DNA from 3 places in the Clostridium taeniosporum genome. Region 1 is predicted to be linked to each of the others. Evidence: a T-box and tRNA genes for the amino acid it is inferred to sense, from the RefSeq annotation. Region 1 holds a T-box; the other regions hold tRNA genes.
What was found. The T-box of region 1 lies ahead of leuS (leucine--tRNA ligase). A T-box ahead of a tRNA ligase gene usually reads a tRNA of that ligase, here a tRNA-Leu.
Positions count from the first base shown of each region.

Region 2: it has a tRNA-Leu gene. The T-box ahead of leuS (leucine--tRNA ligase) is inferred to sense a tRNA for this amino acid. The anticodon was not compared.
Region 3: it has a tRNA-Leu gene. The T-box ahead of leuS (leucine--tRNA ligase) is inferred to sense a tRNA for this amino acid. The anticodon was not compared.

Region 1 covers NZ_CP017253.2:2,736,669-2,742,243, forward strand. The annotation lists gene putP (sodium/proline symporter PutP) at 1-369, opposite strand, end outside; T-box leader at 606-823, shown strand; gene leuS (leucine--tRNA ligase) at 1,104-3,554, shown strand; gene BGI42_RS12555 (methyl-accepting chemotaxis protein) at 3,649-5,575, opposite strand, start outside.
Region 2 covers NZ_CP017253.2:2,329,005-2,334,579, reverse strand. The annotation lists gene BGI42_RS10690 (SulP family inorganic anion transporter) at 1-447, shown strand, start outside; gene BGI42_RS10685 (hypothetical protein) at 794-1,393, shown strand; gene BGI42_RS10680 (GNAT family N-acetyltransferase) at 1,638-2,174, opposite strand; gene BGI42_RS10675 (MBL fold metallo-hydrolase) at 2,472-3,182, shown strand; tRNA gene BGI42_RS10670 (tRNA-Leu) at 3,395-3,477, opposite strand; gene BGI42_RS10665 (iron-sulfur cluster assembly scaffold protein) at 3,716-4,408, shown strand; gene BGI42_RS10660 (GGGtGRT protein) at 4,434-5,435, shown strand.
Region 3 covers NZ_CP017253.2:2,277,006-2,282,580, forward strand. The annotation lists gene BGI42_RS10435 (YhgE/Pip domain-containing protein) at 1-411, opposite strand, end outside; gene BGI42_RS10440 (YhgE/Pip domain-containing protein) at 423-2,699, opposite strand; tRNA gene BGI42_RS10445 (tRNA-Leu) at 3,342-3,425, opposite strand; gene BGI42_RS10450 (glycosyl hydrolase family 8) at 3,450-4,562, opposite strand; gene BGI42_RS10455 (lytic transglycosylase domain-containing protein) at 4,599-5,165, opposite strand.

The sequences.
Region 1 (5,575 bases):
TGATTTATCATTAAATCTATTTTCTAAATAAGAGGGCACTGTTATTGAATCTGAATATTTTTGAGTATCTATTCTAAGTCTTTTAGCTACCACCTTCCAATTTAAGTAAGTTCCTATGGCTAATCCTAAAGCCATCCATAAAGATCCCGATAACCCTGTTAAAAATGCTGCTCCTGGAAGACCAAGTAATAACCATCCACTCATATCTGAAGCTTGAGCACTTATAGAACTTGCCCAATATCCAAGTTTTCTTCCTCCCAATGTATAATCAGATAAATTATTAGTTTTACGATAAAAATGGAGTCCTATCCATAGCATTACTACTAAATATAATGCAAATATTCCTCCAATTATTATTTTTTCATTCATTTATATAAACCTCCTAAAATGTAACTAATTATTTTATACGAATGTAACGATTTTAACAGAAAATCCATATAAATTCAATTTTTCTAATCTAAATATAAGAGTCATATTTATAAATAAGTAAAAATTCATAAAAAATTATAACTAAATTACATTTTTATCCTTGATGATTATAATACATATTTAAACAATGTCTTGCATTTTTAAAAATTTTAATATATAATATTTCTAAAATTTTATATTTTGCTATGAATAGAAGTAGTAATAATAAATTGTATCTTTAGAGAGCTATTGGTTGCTGTAAAATAGTGTTACTTTATTATGAACTTGTCTAGGAGCTTACTTGTTAAAAACAAGTACGGGTAAATATCCGTTAAAAATATGAAGTGGGAAGATTAAATTATATTTTTTCTTCTAATAAGAGTGGTACCGCGGAAATTTTGCTTTCGTCTCTTAATTTTAGAGATGAAAGCTTTTTTTAATGTTCAAATTTAATACTTATTATATGTTTTAGGATAAACTATATATCTAAGTTCTAATAAATAATATTCATTGTATTAAAACTTCGTTGAAGTTTTTTAAGTAATTAATCATTTGGTATTGAACATTATTAATTGGAACATATGTATTTAAAATAAATCGATAAATTTAGTAAATCAAATTCAACTTTTTTCTATTTTTATCATAATATAACCAACCTAAAACATAAAATTATATTTTATCTAGGAGGATTTAATATGTCAAATTACAATACTAAAATTGATGAAAAGTGGCAAAAGATTTGGGAAGAAAATGAAACTTATAAATTCAATACTGAAAATTTAGATAAGAAACTTTATACTCTTGAGATGTTCTCTTATCCATCAGGTGCTCAATTACATGCTGGTCACTGGTTCAACTATGGACCAACAGATTCATGGGCAAGACTTAAAAGAATGCAAGGTTATAATGTATTCCAACCAATGGGTTTTGATGCATTCGGATTACCTGCTGAAAATTATGCAATAAAAACAGGTATACATCCTAAAGATTCTACATTTAAGAATATTGAAACTATGGAAAAACAATTAAAATCTATGGGTGCTATGTTTAATTGGGAAAATGAAGTTGTTACTTGCTCCCCTGATTACTATAAATGGACTCAATGGTTATTTTTAAAACTTTATGAAAAAGGATTAGCTTATAGAAAAAAAGCTCCTGTTAACTGGTGTCCTTCTTGTAATACAGTTTTAGCTAATGAACAAGTTGTTGATGGAGCATGTGAAAGATGTGATTCTGAAGTTATAAAGAAAGATTTAACTCAATGGTTCTTTAAAATAACTGACTATGCTGATGAATTATTAGATAAAATAGATGATTTAGATTGGCCTGAAAAAACTAAATCTATGCAAAAACACTGGATTGGAAGATCTTATGGTGCTCAAGTTACTTTCAAAGTTAAAAATTCAGATTTAAAATTTGATGTCTTTACTACAAGAGTTGATACATTAAATGGAGTAAGCTATGTTGTTCTAGCACCTGAAAATAAATTAGTTGATGAATTAACTCTTCCTGAATATAAGGAAGCTGTTGAAAAATACAAAGATGATGCTAGTAAGCAATCTGAAATAGAAAGACAATCATCATCAAAGGAGAAAACAGGTGTATTTACTGGATCATACGCTATAAATCCTATAAATGGAAAAGAAGTTCCTATATGGATAGCTGATTATGTCTTAGCTACATACGGTACTGGTTGTGTTATGGCAGTTCCAGCACATGATGAAAGAGATTTTGCTTTCGCAACTAAATTTAATTTACCAATTAAAAGAGTTATTACAAATAAAGTAGGAAATGAACCAGAACTTCCATTCTGCGAACATGGAATACTTGTTAATTCTGGTGAATTTGATGGTTTAACTACAGATGAAGCAAAAAAATCTATTGTTGCTAAACTTGAAAAAGATAACCTAGGACAAATGAAAGTTAATTTCAGATTAAGAGATTGGTTAATTTCAAGACAAAGATATTGGGGTACTCCAATTCCAGTTATATATTGTGAACATTGTGGAACAGTTCCAGTTCCCGAAAAAGATTTACCAGTAGAACTTCCTTATAATGTTGAATTTACTCCTGATGGTAAATCACCACTTGCAAAATGTGAAGAATTTATAAATACAACTTGTCCTCATTGCGGTAAGCCTGCAAAAAGAGAAGCTGATACTTTAGATACATTTGTATGTTCTTCTTGGTATTACTTAAGATATCCTGACAATAAAAATACTGATGCACCATTTAACCCTGAATTAATAAATAAAGTATTACCAGTAGATAAATATGTTGGTGGACCAGAACACGCTTGTATGCACTTATTGTATGCAAGATTTATAACTAAAGCTTTAAGAGATATGGGATATTTAAAATTTGATGAACCATTTTTAAGCTTAACTCATCAAGGATTAATCTTAGGACCAGATGGCTTAAAAATGAGTAAATCAAAAGGAAATACAATATCTCCAGATGATTACATTAAAGAATTTGGTGCTGATGTCTTTAGAATGTATTTAATGTTTGGTTTTGCTTATACTGAAGGTGGTGCATGGAGTGATGACGGAATTAAATCTGTTGCTAGATTTGTTGATAGAATTGAAAGAACTTTAGAAACATGTAGAGAAGTTATGAACTCTTCTGAAAATAGTAAATCTACTATAGATAGTGATGAAAAAGAATTAAACTTCTGGAGACATACAGCTATTAAAGGTGTTACTGAAGATGGCGATAAAATGCAATTTAATACAGCAATAGCAAGACTTATGGAATTTACAAATGCACTTAATAAATATCTTCAAAATAATATTAAAAATTCTAAATTCTTAAAAGAAACTTTAGTAGATTTCTTAAAATTATTAGCTCCATTTGCACCTCACTTTGCTGAAGAAGAATGGAACTTATTAGATCATACATCAAGTATTTTTAACGAAAAATGGCCAGAATTTGACCCATCTGCTTTAGTTAAAGATGAAGTTGAAATCGCTATACAAATTAACGGTAAAATCAAATCTAAAATAATGATTCCATCAAACCTAGATGAAGAAGGAATCAAAAAAGCTTCATTAGAAAACGAAACTATAAAAGCAAATACTGAAGGTAAAAATATAATAAAAGTAATTGTTATAAAAGGTAGACTTGTTAATATAGTTGTAAAATAGACAATTTATTAGATATATTTAAAAATTATCTAATAAAATAAAAAATAGTAACCTGAATATTTTTTCAGGTTACTATTTTTTAACACAGAATATGCTAATCTTCTTTTAATTCAAATTGTGAAACCATATAATCTAAACTTTCTGCTTGTGCTGTTAACTCCTCACTAGCTGCCGTACTTTCTTCGGCTATTGATGAGTTAGATTGAACTACATTGGCAATTGCTTCTATTCTATCATTTATTTTATTAATCGATGATGATTGTTCTTCAGCCAAATTAACTATATTTACAATTAATTCAGTAGCTCCCTTAGTATGTTCTACTACTTCTTTCAATGAATGTGCTGTATTATCAGCTATAACTTTACCTTCATTTACAGATTCTATAGAATTCTTAATAAGTTCAGTTGTCTTCTTAACTGCTTGTGAACTTTGTTCTGCTAAAGTTCTTACTTCATCAGCAACAACTGCAAATCCTTTACCAGCTTCCCCTGCTCTAGCCGCTTCTATTGCTGCATTTAGGGCTAAAAGATTAGTTTGCTCAGCTATATCTGCTATTGTTTTAATTATATTTTGTATATTCTTAGATGAAACATCAATATTACTCATAGCATTTAACATATCATTCATCTTTTTATTACTATCTTCAATGTAAATAACTAATTGATTTACAATGTCATTGGTTCCATTTGCATGATTAGCTGTATCTTTTAATTGTTCATTAATATGCCTAATTGAATGTGTTAAATCATCAATTGAACTTGCTTGATCAGATGCACCTTGAGCTAATACTTGAGCCACTGAAGATACTTCTTGAGATCCACTAGAAACCTGTTGTGTTGCTTCTCTTATTTGACTAAATGCATTATTTAATGAAGATACTATTTTTATTAAAGATTCTTTTATACCTATAAAATCACCTTTATATTCACCATCTACCTCTATATTAATATTTCCTTTAGATATACTACTTAAAACAGCATCTATTTCAGAAATATAAGTCTTTAAATATTCAGCTGTATTATTTAATGCTTTAGCAACATTTCCAAATTCATCATCAGAATTAATATTTATATTTGCACTTAAATTACCTGCTGCTACTTCATCTGCAAATATACTTATATCAGTTAATGGTCTAAGCATATTACTTGAGAATTTATAGATTGCAAAAATAACTGCTATTATCATTAATATTGCTATTATTAACATTAAAATTAATAGTTTAGTACAAATTGAGAAAAGTTCACTTTCATATACTACATTCACTACTGTCCAATTAGATACAGGTACTTTATGATAAAAAGCTAATTTCTTTCCAGTTCCCATACCAAGTTTAACTATACCTTTATCTTGTGATTTTATAGCAGAAGATAACTTTAGCATTTCCTTATCTTCTAATGTATTTATATTTTCTTTCATAACATATTCTTGATTTGGATGTGATATAAATGTTCCATCATCTCCTATCAACATTCCATATCCTTTTTCACCATATTTTAAATCTTTTACTTTATTTTCTACTACTTCTATTACTAAACTAGATGCTACCCCTATTTTAGCCTCTCCCATTTCATCTTTCTTCCAAGCAATCATCATAACAACATTTCTTTTATATGCTTCAGAATATGTTGGATTTAAAATTAAATCGTAAGGGCCATTGTTATCAGAAAATTTTTTAAAAGTTTCTTCTATAGCTGCTTTAGCCCATGGAGAAGTTTTACACTCATCTGCCTTTACATTATAATATCTTGCTAAAAGCTTTTTTGAATTATCTATATTTTTCCATTCACTAGATGGAATTCCCTTCAAAATATGCAAAGCTGCATATTCATTAGGATATGTATTATTAACAAAAGTCCAACGTGATAAATTTAATTGATCTATAAGAGCTATAGATTCATCATTATTTTCTAAATTCAAATCTGGATTAATTTCTAAGATTTGATCTAATATAGGACTATAAGCCTTTTCCTTAACTTCTGAAAGTCTTGAATTTAACCAAATATCAATATTATTTACAGCC
Region 2 (5,575 bases), 410 kb from region 1:
AAAGTACCTAAAACAGATACAGCTGTAATGATTTCAACAGTTATAATAGTATTATTAACTCATAACTTAGCTTATGGTGTTATAGTTGGTATAATTTTAAGTGCAATATTCTTTGTAGCTAAAATATCAGAAATCAGCATTAAAAGAATAGAAGAAAATAATGTAATTAAGTATATAGGACATGGGCAGTTATTTTTTGCATCTACTTTAAAGTTTATAGATAGTTTTGATTTTTCAGAGAAGATAGAAACAGTACACATTGATCTTTCAAAGGTTAAAATTTGGGATGAATCAGCTGTTGATGCTATAGATAAAGTGGTAATGAAATTTCATAAAAATGGAGTTAAGACTAATTTAATAGGAATGAGTAGTCAATGTAAAGAATTAATAGATAAAATGGCTATACATAATAAACCAGGAGGACTAGAGGTTATAGCTAATAGCTAATAGTACTAGAAAAAAGTATATATTTAAGTGTTTTTTTAGGCACATTCAAATAAAATTAAGTTATTCCCTAATAAGTGGATACAATTAAAAATTTTGTATCTATTTATTGGGGGATTTTTATTATACCTATATCAGGATTTATTCAAGGATATTTTCACATTTGAATATATAAAATATAATAGTTAAATAAGTCTATATTACAAAAAATTATAATTAGTTATGTACCTATTGATACTGGAAATCAAATATTATAAATAAAATTAATGAATTATATTTATAAATAGTTTATAATTTACATATAATACAAGATAGATATTAGTAATGTTTTTAAGAATAGGGGGATTCTATGAGTAAAAAAACATTTATTTTTATCATAATATCATCTGTTTTAATTTTATCATTAGTTGCTTGTAATACTGTAGATAATACTAAAGTAATAAAAATTAAATCTGCTAAATTAACACAAAAAGAAGAAAATTTATTAAAACTAGTTAAAGGAAATTCTGAGTATAAAATTTATGATTATGTGTTAAATGATAAAGTTAAATCAGTACACATAAATTTTTTGACATTAAATTCGAATAATGAGTGGAAAGAAAATGGTGGAGCATCTTCTGAGATTAGTAATCCAACAGGTAGAATAGCTATTTCAAGTGTTGGAGAAAATGGGAATTTACAAATTTCTATTCAAAATGGAGGTTCTATAGCTAATTTTAAATCTAATTCTGAAGTATATAAAAATTTAAAAGAAATGGGACGAGCTATGGTGTGGGGAGAAGAGTCAGATGTAGTTTATGAAAAAGAGATTCCTCTATTTATTCAAATAATATCAAATTCATCTGAAATTGAAGCTTCCATGGATGGTTTTTATAATACTGACAAGCTAAAAGATTATGATATAGTAAATGCAGTTACAGTCACTTTTTCAGAAGATCCAATTAATTAACTGTATAATACTAGTGAAATAATAATTTTTTAAGTATTATAAAAAAACATATTAATGAGCATAGCTATATACTTCAAATTATGATCATTAATATGAATCATCTTATTTGATATAATTTTATGGATTTTCAAGTACTTGTTGTATTGCACATCAGAATAAAAAAATTAACAGTTATATCTATTTTTTCTTTTTAATACATAAGCAGTAATGTACTTATTAGCTAACTGAATGATTATTAGTTATGTTAAATATATTCAGATTTTAATATGCAATAATATAAAGTAGTAACTTCTTTATCATCTAAGAGTTTTAATTTTTTATTTTTTCTAAATTTATATTTAAATCCACATTTTTCAATTACTCTTTTTGAGTTATTATTAAAGTCAAAATGTCCACACCAAATTAAATCTAAATTCAACTCATTAAAACAATATTTAATTAAACGATTTATAGCTTCTGGAACAATACCTTTTCCCCAATACTTAGGATTTAAAACATATCCAATCTCTTTTTGTTTTAATTCAATAACAGTATTATCTGGTTTTCTATCATGAAGACCAATTCCACCAATGACTTTATTTTCTGATTTTAAAACAATAGCATATGTATCATTATTTTTAATAAACATTTTTATTATTTCTTTACTCTCTTCTTCATTTTTATGTGGTGGCCAACCAGCACTAGGTCCTACTAATTCATTTTTAGCATATTCATATAAATCTTTGCTATCAGTTTTTTCCCATTCTCTCAATATTAATCTTTCAGTTATTAATGTTTTCATATACTTTCCACCTCATAATCCATTATAAATAATTATTAGGTAATTATAACATATTTTGTAAAATAGTATGTACTAAATTCTAAAAAATTAAAATTATTAAGAATAAAAGAATTTTAGAATATTAGAATTAAAGAAGAAATAAAATTTAGAATTAAAGAATATTAGAATTTAAGAATTTGCTTATAAATTAAGGATATGAGGTATGATTGCATTGAAAAATAATATTAATCAATATGTTACAATTTATTAAAAGATAAATAGTAATTTATTTAAAAAATGAGGAAATGGGGAGATGTGATGACTGAACTAATAACGCTAAAATTATTGTTTGAAATGGGAGAAATTAAATTTTATATTTATCCAGTTGTAATTAAAAGCAATGATGATTTAATTTTAATTGACACAGGATATCCTATGTTTTTGTCAGTAATAGAAAAAGCTTTTGATAAAAAAGGGTTGGATATCAGAAATCTTCAACAAGTTATTTTAACCCACCACGACCACGATCATATGGGGGCAGTAAAGGAACTTGTAAAAAAATATCCGTATGTAAAGGTGAAGTGTTCTGAAGAGCAAATTCCATATGTTTTAGGAAAAAAGAAATCACTTAGGTTAGAACAAGCTGAAAAATTAGGAGCAGATACTGGATTTATACAAATGATGAAAAGTGTAGAGTATTTGGATTCTGTTTTAAAAGTAACAGATAATGAAATTATATGTGATGGAGTAAAAGTTATTAAAACACCAGGGCATATGCCAGGGCATATTTCTATTTATATTGAATCAATGAAAACCTTAATAAGTGGAGATATGTTAATTTTAGAAGATGGTGTGTTAGGTATTGCTGATGAACAATTTGTGTTAGATAAAGAGGCGGAAATAAATTCACTAAAAAAAATTGTTAATCTAGATATTGAAAAAATTATATGTTTCCATGGTGGCGAGTATAAAAGCAACAATTTAAAAGAAGATTTAAAAAAAATTATTGCAAAAGGGTATAAAAGCTAAACAATAAATGTCAATTTATTTAAAGTTTTATTATAGATAATATAAATACAATAAAGATAAATATATCTATATAAGTTGATTAATAGATATTAAAAAAATTTTCAATAAAAAATGAAGTTATTTCTAGTTACACTACTTTATATAAAATTAAAATCCCTTAAAGTAAAGAAACCTAGTAGTTTCAATACCTCAAGGGGTTTTCTCTTTTAAAATGGTGCCGATAGTGGGACTCGAACCCACATGGTTTCCCGCATGATTTTGAGTCATGTGCGTCTGCCAGTTCCGCCATATCGGCATGTTATCGAACAAGAAATATTTTACCATATTATAAAATATAATTCAAGTTAAAATTTTCGATATTTTTTTATCAAAATTTTAAAATAAAGGTTGTTACATAATAAATCATTTGCTAGAATAGGAATAGGGCGTTGATATCCCAGTGGGATGTTTTTTAGCCCAGTACTATATTAAAAAGGAATCTTAAATTTTTATTATAGTAAGCATCTATCAATTAGGGAGAGGAGCAAATTTATATGATGTATTCAAAAGAAGTTGAAGAAATGTGTGTAGTTGCTAAAGGTCCTAATCACGGATCAGCACCAATTCCTGTAGAAGGAAAATGGGTTCAATCAAAAGAAGTAACTGACATATCAGGATTAACTCATGGTATAGGTTGGTGTGCACCACAACAAGGAGCTTGTAAATTAACTCTAAATGTTAAGGATGGTATAATCCAAGAAGCTTTAGTAGAAACAATAGGATGTTCAGGAATGACTCATTCAGCTGCAATGGCTTCAGAAATATTACCAGGAAAGACTATATTAGAAGCATTAAACACAGATTTAGTTTGTGACGCTATAAACACAGCTATGAGAGAATTATTCTTACAAATAGTTTATGGAAGAAGCCAAACTGCGTTCTCAGAAGGTGGACTACCAGTAGGAGCAGGACTTGAAGATTTAGGAAAAGGTCTAAGATCACAAGTTGGTACTATGTATGGAACTCTTGCTAAAGGACCTAGATACTTAGAAATGGCTGAAGGATACGTTACTGACGTAGCTTTAGACGAAGATAAAGAAATTATCGGATATAAATTCGTTAATTTAGGAAAAATGATGGAAAACATAAGCAAGGGTATGGATGCTAATAAAGCATTAGAAGAAGCTAAGGGACAATACGGAAGAGTTGCTGATGCTGCTGAATTAATGGACCCAAGACATAAATAATTATTTGTAAAGGAGGATTTTTATTATGGCATTATTTGAAAGTTATGAAAGAAGAATTAATCAAATCACTCCAGTACTAGAAAAGTACGGAATGAAAACTCTAGAAGATGCGAAAGCAGTTTGTGAATCAATAGGAATTGATCCATGTACAATAGCTAAAGAAACTCAACCAATCGCATTCGAAAATGCTGGATGGGCTTACACTTTAGGAGCTGCTATAGCTATAAAGAAAGGTTGCAAAAAAGCTGCTGAAGCTGCTGAAGCAATCGGAGAAGGATTACAAGCATTCTGTATCCCAGGATCAGTTGCTGATGATAGAAAAGTTGGTTTAGGACACGGAAACTTAGGAGCTATGCTTTTAAGAGAAGAAACTAAATGTTTCGCATTCTTAGCAGGACACGAATCTTTCGCTGCTGCTGAAGGTGCTATCAAAATAGCTGAAAAAGCTAACAAAGTAAGAAAAGAACCATTAAGAGTTATATTAAACGGTCTTGGAAAAGATGCAGCTTATATAATTTCAAGAATCAATGGATTTACTTACGTTCAAACTCAATTTGACTACTACACTGGAGAAGTTAAAGTAGTTAAAGAAAAAGCTTACTCAAACGGAGAAAGAGCTAAAGTAAGATGTTACGGTGCTGACGATGTTAGAGAAGGTGTTGCTATAATGCACAAGGAAGGTGTTGACGTATCAATAACTGGTAACTCAACTAACCCAACTAGATTCCAACATCCAGTTGCAGGAACATACAAGAAAGAATGTATCGAACAAGGTAAGAAATACTTCTCAGTAGCATCAGGTGGTGGTACAGGAAGAACTCTTCACCCAGATAACATGGCTGCAGGTCCAGCTTCTTACGGTATGACTGATACTATGGGAAGAATGCACTCAGATGCACAATTCGCAGGATCATCATCAGTTCCAGCTCACGTTGAAATGATGGGTCTTATCGGAATGGGTAACAACCCAATGGTAGGATGTACTGTTGCAGTAGCTGTTGCTGTTGAAGAAGGTATGAACAAATAGTAATACCAACGCTTTACAAGGTTTATATAAGTTTTAGATTTATATAAAATAAGTGTGAAAAACTATTAAAAAATGCATTTTGTCAACGGATTGTCAACGGATTTTTATATGCGTTGACAACTCACGTTGACAGATGATAA
Region 3 (5,575 bases), 460 kb from region 1:
TACAGTATATATCAATTTAGGTTTTTTAACGTCTTTTTCCACTAATGTTGTAAGATCCTTTGAAAAATCTTCTGGTATTTCAATAGTTGCGTAATATTTTTCTTCCAGTAATCCTTTTTTACCTGTTTCTTTATCTACAAAGGTCCAACCCATTTTATCATTTTCTTTTAACTTGTCTACTAATTCTTCTCCTAAATTTATGTCTTTTTCTTTAAATACAGTTCCTTTATCTTCATCGATTATAGCTACTTTAATTCCATTTGTATTTCCATATGGATCCCATGATGCTTTTATATTTATTAATGAATATAAAGATGGAACTATTATAAGCACTATAATCATGATTAATGCTGCCCAATTAGTTGCTATTGTAACTATATCTCTTTTATAAATTCTAAATATATTTTTCATATTTGATTACCTCAACCATTCATTATTGTGCTTTCTTTTAGCTTTTCAACAAACTTTTCATTCTTTTTATTCATTGTTTTTCTAAGGGTTAATCCGATAATAAGTGATGCAATCATAAATATGCTTAATATAATCATATCTCTAAATAATATTGAATAAACTATTCCTACCATTATTTGCCTCATACCACTTATTGCATATGTAAATGGTAAAAATTCAAATATTTTTTGAAATATTTCTGGATTAACTTCTATAGGGAAGTTTCCATTTGTTCCTGCAACCTGAATTACTAATAAAACAACACCAAATATTATTCCTGCATTTCCAAAAACACTTACAGCTGTATAAATTATTATCATAAATATAATACTAACAAATACAGTATATAATATAAATAATACGGGATGTAAGCAATATGAACCTAAAATAAACAGTGCGCCTGTACTAGCAATTATTGCTTGTCCTATACCAATAAATAAGAATAATAATAATTTACCAAAATATACTTCATAAGATTTTAATTTTTTACCTTCTTCAATAGGATTTGCATCTGTTTTTAATAATATAGATAACATATACCCACCTATCCATAAACATAAAATGGTATAGAATGGTGTAGCTGCTGAACCATAATTAGGCCATGAAAATAATCTATTATCTTCAATTTCAACTGGACTTGCTAAAAAATCACTTTGAATTTGCCAATCATTAGTTATCATATCAAATATTTCATTAAATTTATCTTCTTCATCAAATTCCCTAAGTTTATCAGCTAATTCATGTACTTTATCCTTCATTTCTGGAAATTTATCTTTTAAATTAAGTAATTCTTCATTTGACAAATCTGCTAATTCCGATGATACACTTAAAATTTCTTCAATATCTGGAATAGTATCTCTACCTTCTTGTAAAATACTAGATGTATTATCTAGTATAACTTTAATTGAACTAAATCCATCTTCAATTGATGGCACAAGTTCTGAATCATAATTATCTATAATTTCAGTAACTTCTTTATGAAGATCATCTAGTATCTTTTTCATATCAGCAATAGCTTGAGTGTCTAATTCTTTCCCATTATTCAATTCATCTATTTCATCATCAATTCTGCCTTTTACTATACCCAATCTATCACTTAATAACTCTAACTTATCTATAGCCTTTGATACCTTTCTACTAATATCTTTTAAATTTCCTTTTATACCATCTATTGATTCGGCACGCTTTTTTAATTCATTTATATAGTTTTCATCACTACTATTAAGTGTAAATTTTGAAAGATCTAATTTATTTACTTTATCTAAAAATTTCTTTATATTTTTAAGTTGAGACTCAACCCCATCAACTGCTGTATTTGCAGAATTAATTGTATTAGATGTTGATATTAATGTTTTTTTAGCTACTTCTGGTATTATGTTTTCCTCAAGATTTCCAAGCTCTACACTTGTAGTATCAAGTATGTTTTCTGCTAACAATAAATCATTCTTTACTAATGGTGATATATCAGATAATCCACCTTCTGTTTTATCAAAAAAACCTCTAACATTTTCAAAAAAATCATCTGTTATATCAATTGTGTTAGATATATTAGGGAGTATTTCATTAACCTTTACAATTAAATCTGATAAATCTACTGTACCTTTTATAGAACTATCTAATAATTTTTCAAGTTCTGGCATATTTTCATCTAATTCATATATCTCATCTATTACATCTCTATACTCTGATCTATGTTTGTCCATCTCAATTCCTATTTCATCTAAAGCTCTAAACAATACTCCTGAAGCAGTTTTTACTATATTATCATCAAGTTCACTTTTAACACTCTTAACTTTAGCATCAGTTATTTTAGGAGCTATAGCATTTTTTTTCTCATTGACAGTATATATAAGCTTAGGTCTTTTGACTTTTTTTTCAACTAATGTAGTTGCATCTTCTGAAAAATTTTCAGGTATCTCAATCATGGCATAATATTGCTCATTTATAAGCCCGTTTTTTGCTGTTTCTTTATCAACAAAAGTCCAACCCATTTTATCATTATCTTCTAAATTTTCAACCAGTTCATTACCTAAATTTATATCTTGATCTCTAAATATAGAACCCTTGTCTTCATTTACAACTGCAACCTTAATGCCACTAGTACTTGAATATGGATCCCATGACGCTTTTATATTAATTAATGAATATAATGATGGTATAATCATAAGTCCTAGTACCACTACTGTTGCTATCCAGTTTTTAAATATGTTTAGAAAATCACGTTTAAAAATTCTTATTATATTTTTCATAACTACTCTCTGATTAATATTTATAATATAATACTAATTACATTATAAATATCAACTAACCCCTCCTATCATTATTATATAAATAATAAATTCTTTATCTTAATGTTAAACTTTACCTAAAGCATTAATAAAAAAATTCTTTCTTAACTAATTATTTACTTAAATCTAAATCACGAACATTTTTTAATATTTGAAGATCAAATATACTACAGTTAAGAATTATGTTTATATTATAATTGAAAGTTTTACGCTTTTAAATACTTTTAATACCTTTAATTATTACTTCACTAAAATGACTATAAGTCATTTTAGTGAAAAATGCAATACCTGAAAACATTTTCTTAAATATTTTATTTATTAAACACTAAGTAAAAAAATCCCTAAGAGACTTTAAAGCGTTGATTTTTTTAGCCATGCACCCTTTCCAAACATAGTGCAGGAATAATTGTACAGCATATGATTATTTTTTATTCTTTATATATACTTATAATATCTTTAAAATACAGTATTTTATAAGTTATCCATAGATATTGCAACGATATAATTGCCCCAAAAATAAAAAACATACATGTAATTATTAAGTAAATAATTACATATATGTTTCATTAAAATTATAAAATATTAAAGACAATAATCTATTAGTGCAGGCAACGAGACTTGAACCCGTACATTAATATTAACACGCGCCCCTCAAACGCGCCTGTCTGCCAATTCCAGCATACCTGCAGTTTATATTCTATATTTTAAATATTAATATTTAAAATATCTATATGCAAATAAGGCATTTAAGTTATCATAAGAATAAACTTGTGATCCATCTTCCATTCCGTATCCACCATATACTACACTTTTTTTATTTTTCACTTGAAATGCATTTATCTTTTTCATAGCTAAAGTAGCTAGTTCTTTATCATCTACTTTAGATGCTATCTGTACTATAAATGAATATATTGATGTTGATTCTATCTTACTCAAGCTTTCTCCATTAATAGAATATAGAGTTGAGATAAAACCATCTTTTTTTAATCTTTCTTTTATACAAGTTATACTTTTACTTATATCTTCACCATATTCTTGCTTATTTAATAATACAATTAATGATAAAAGGGTATCAATATTTTCATTATCATAACTTTCACTTTCTCTATAAAATTCTTTTTTATATAAAGGTACTTCATCACTTATATATCCATTATTTAAAATTTGTAAAGATGAATCTAATACTTTTTCCCATGAAGAATTTAGTTCTGATAGCATCTTTAATGTTTGTAAGTCTAAATAACATAAAGTAGTAGTTTTGCTTTTAGAAATACCATCATTAAAATCTACAAGAATATTATCCTCTACTAATTCTTTTGATATCCCCTTTGATATTCTAATAGCCAGTCCTCTATAACTTTTATCATTCCATTTTTCTTCTGCCAAAAGTAGTGCTTTAATTATTCTTAAATCATCTATGGTAGCAGATATTTCTGATTTTGATTTTTCTTCTACTCTCCAACTTATAAGGTAATTATTTAATACCATATAGTTTCTTATATAATCTAGAGTTCTATCAAATGTTATCCTATCATTTTTCTCCAAACTATATAAAAGCATCATACCTTGTGACTCAGATAATACTGAATGACCTTTAGTTATATCCCCTTGAGATCCAAAATTAATATAATTAGTGTATACTCCACCTTCATCATTCATTAATTCATTTTTCACAAAATTAATTAATAAATTTTCCTCATCAGTAGACTGTAATTGTAACCAAACTTTTCCTGTTTCTACATGCCTAAAATATGGTGCTAAATTATAATAAATTGTAAAACCTGCTATTAATAATATTAAAATTATTATTATTTTCCTTTTCATTCTAACCCCTTCTTTTTATCTATACCACTAATATACTTATTTTTTAGAATTAGAATATAGATATTTATAAACATTATAATAAGTGGTCACTTTATCTAAATATTTTTTGGTTTCATTAAAAGGTATATAACTTAAATCTTTACCATTTTGTGAAAGACTAGAGTTATTAAGCCATTTATTTACATTGCCTGGACCAGCATTATAACCTGCAATCATTAAAGCTAAATTTCCATCAAACATATTCCTAAGTTCATTTAAATACCAGCAACCCATTCTTATATTATATGATTCATCAAATAACTTTTCTTTTGAAAACTCATCTAACCCCATTTGCTTTGCTGCCCATTCCCCTGTTTCTAATGTAATTTGCATAAGACCAATTGCATTTTTATGAGATTGTGCCTTATTATCAAAATTACTTTCAGTCTTCATAACAGATAAAACAAAAAATGGATCTAGATTATATTCTTTACTGTACTCATTTACATATTCTTTGTATTTATAAGGGAAAAAAATATCTCTCATTAAATATTTTGAACTTGAAGCTAACACTACTATTATTATTACCCCTAATATAAGAAATTTATTTTTCTTAGATTTCATTACTTTCTCCTTATTTAAAATTATTTTTCTCATAGCTATCATCCATGACATATTTTATCATCTAATAAAATCTTCTCTTCCCCTTCTTTTATAAGGCATATTCAAATAAACAACTAATTAATATGTTAATTTATTTTGTGAATTACTTCTTCCTTAGAACCTACTAATAGCACAACTATTATAAGAACCCAAGTCATTGTATTTCACAAAATATCCATGACATCTTTGACTTGTTATCTATTCTCATATGCCTAATGCAACAGATGTAAGCTCTTTAAGTAACGATTTCTAATTCTTTAGATACCTTCTAAATCCATATCTATAATCTTAGAATTCTATTTATAAAACTATCATCACATGGTACTTTATATTAAATAACATAATTTTACATATCTATGTTTTAAATCTTC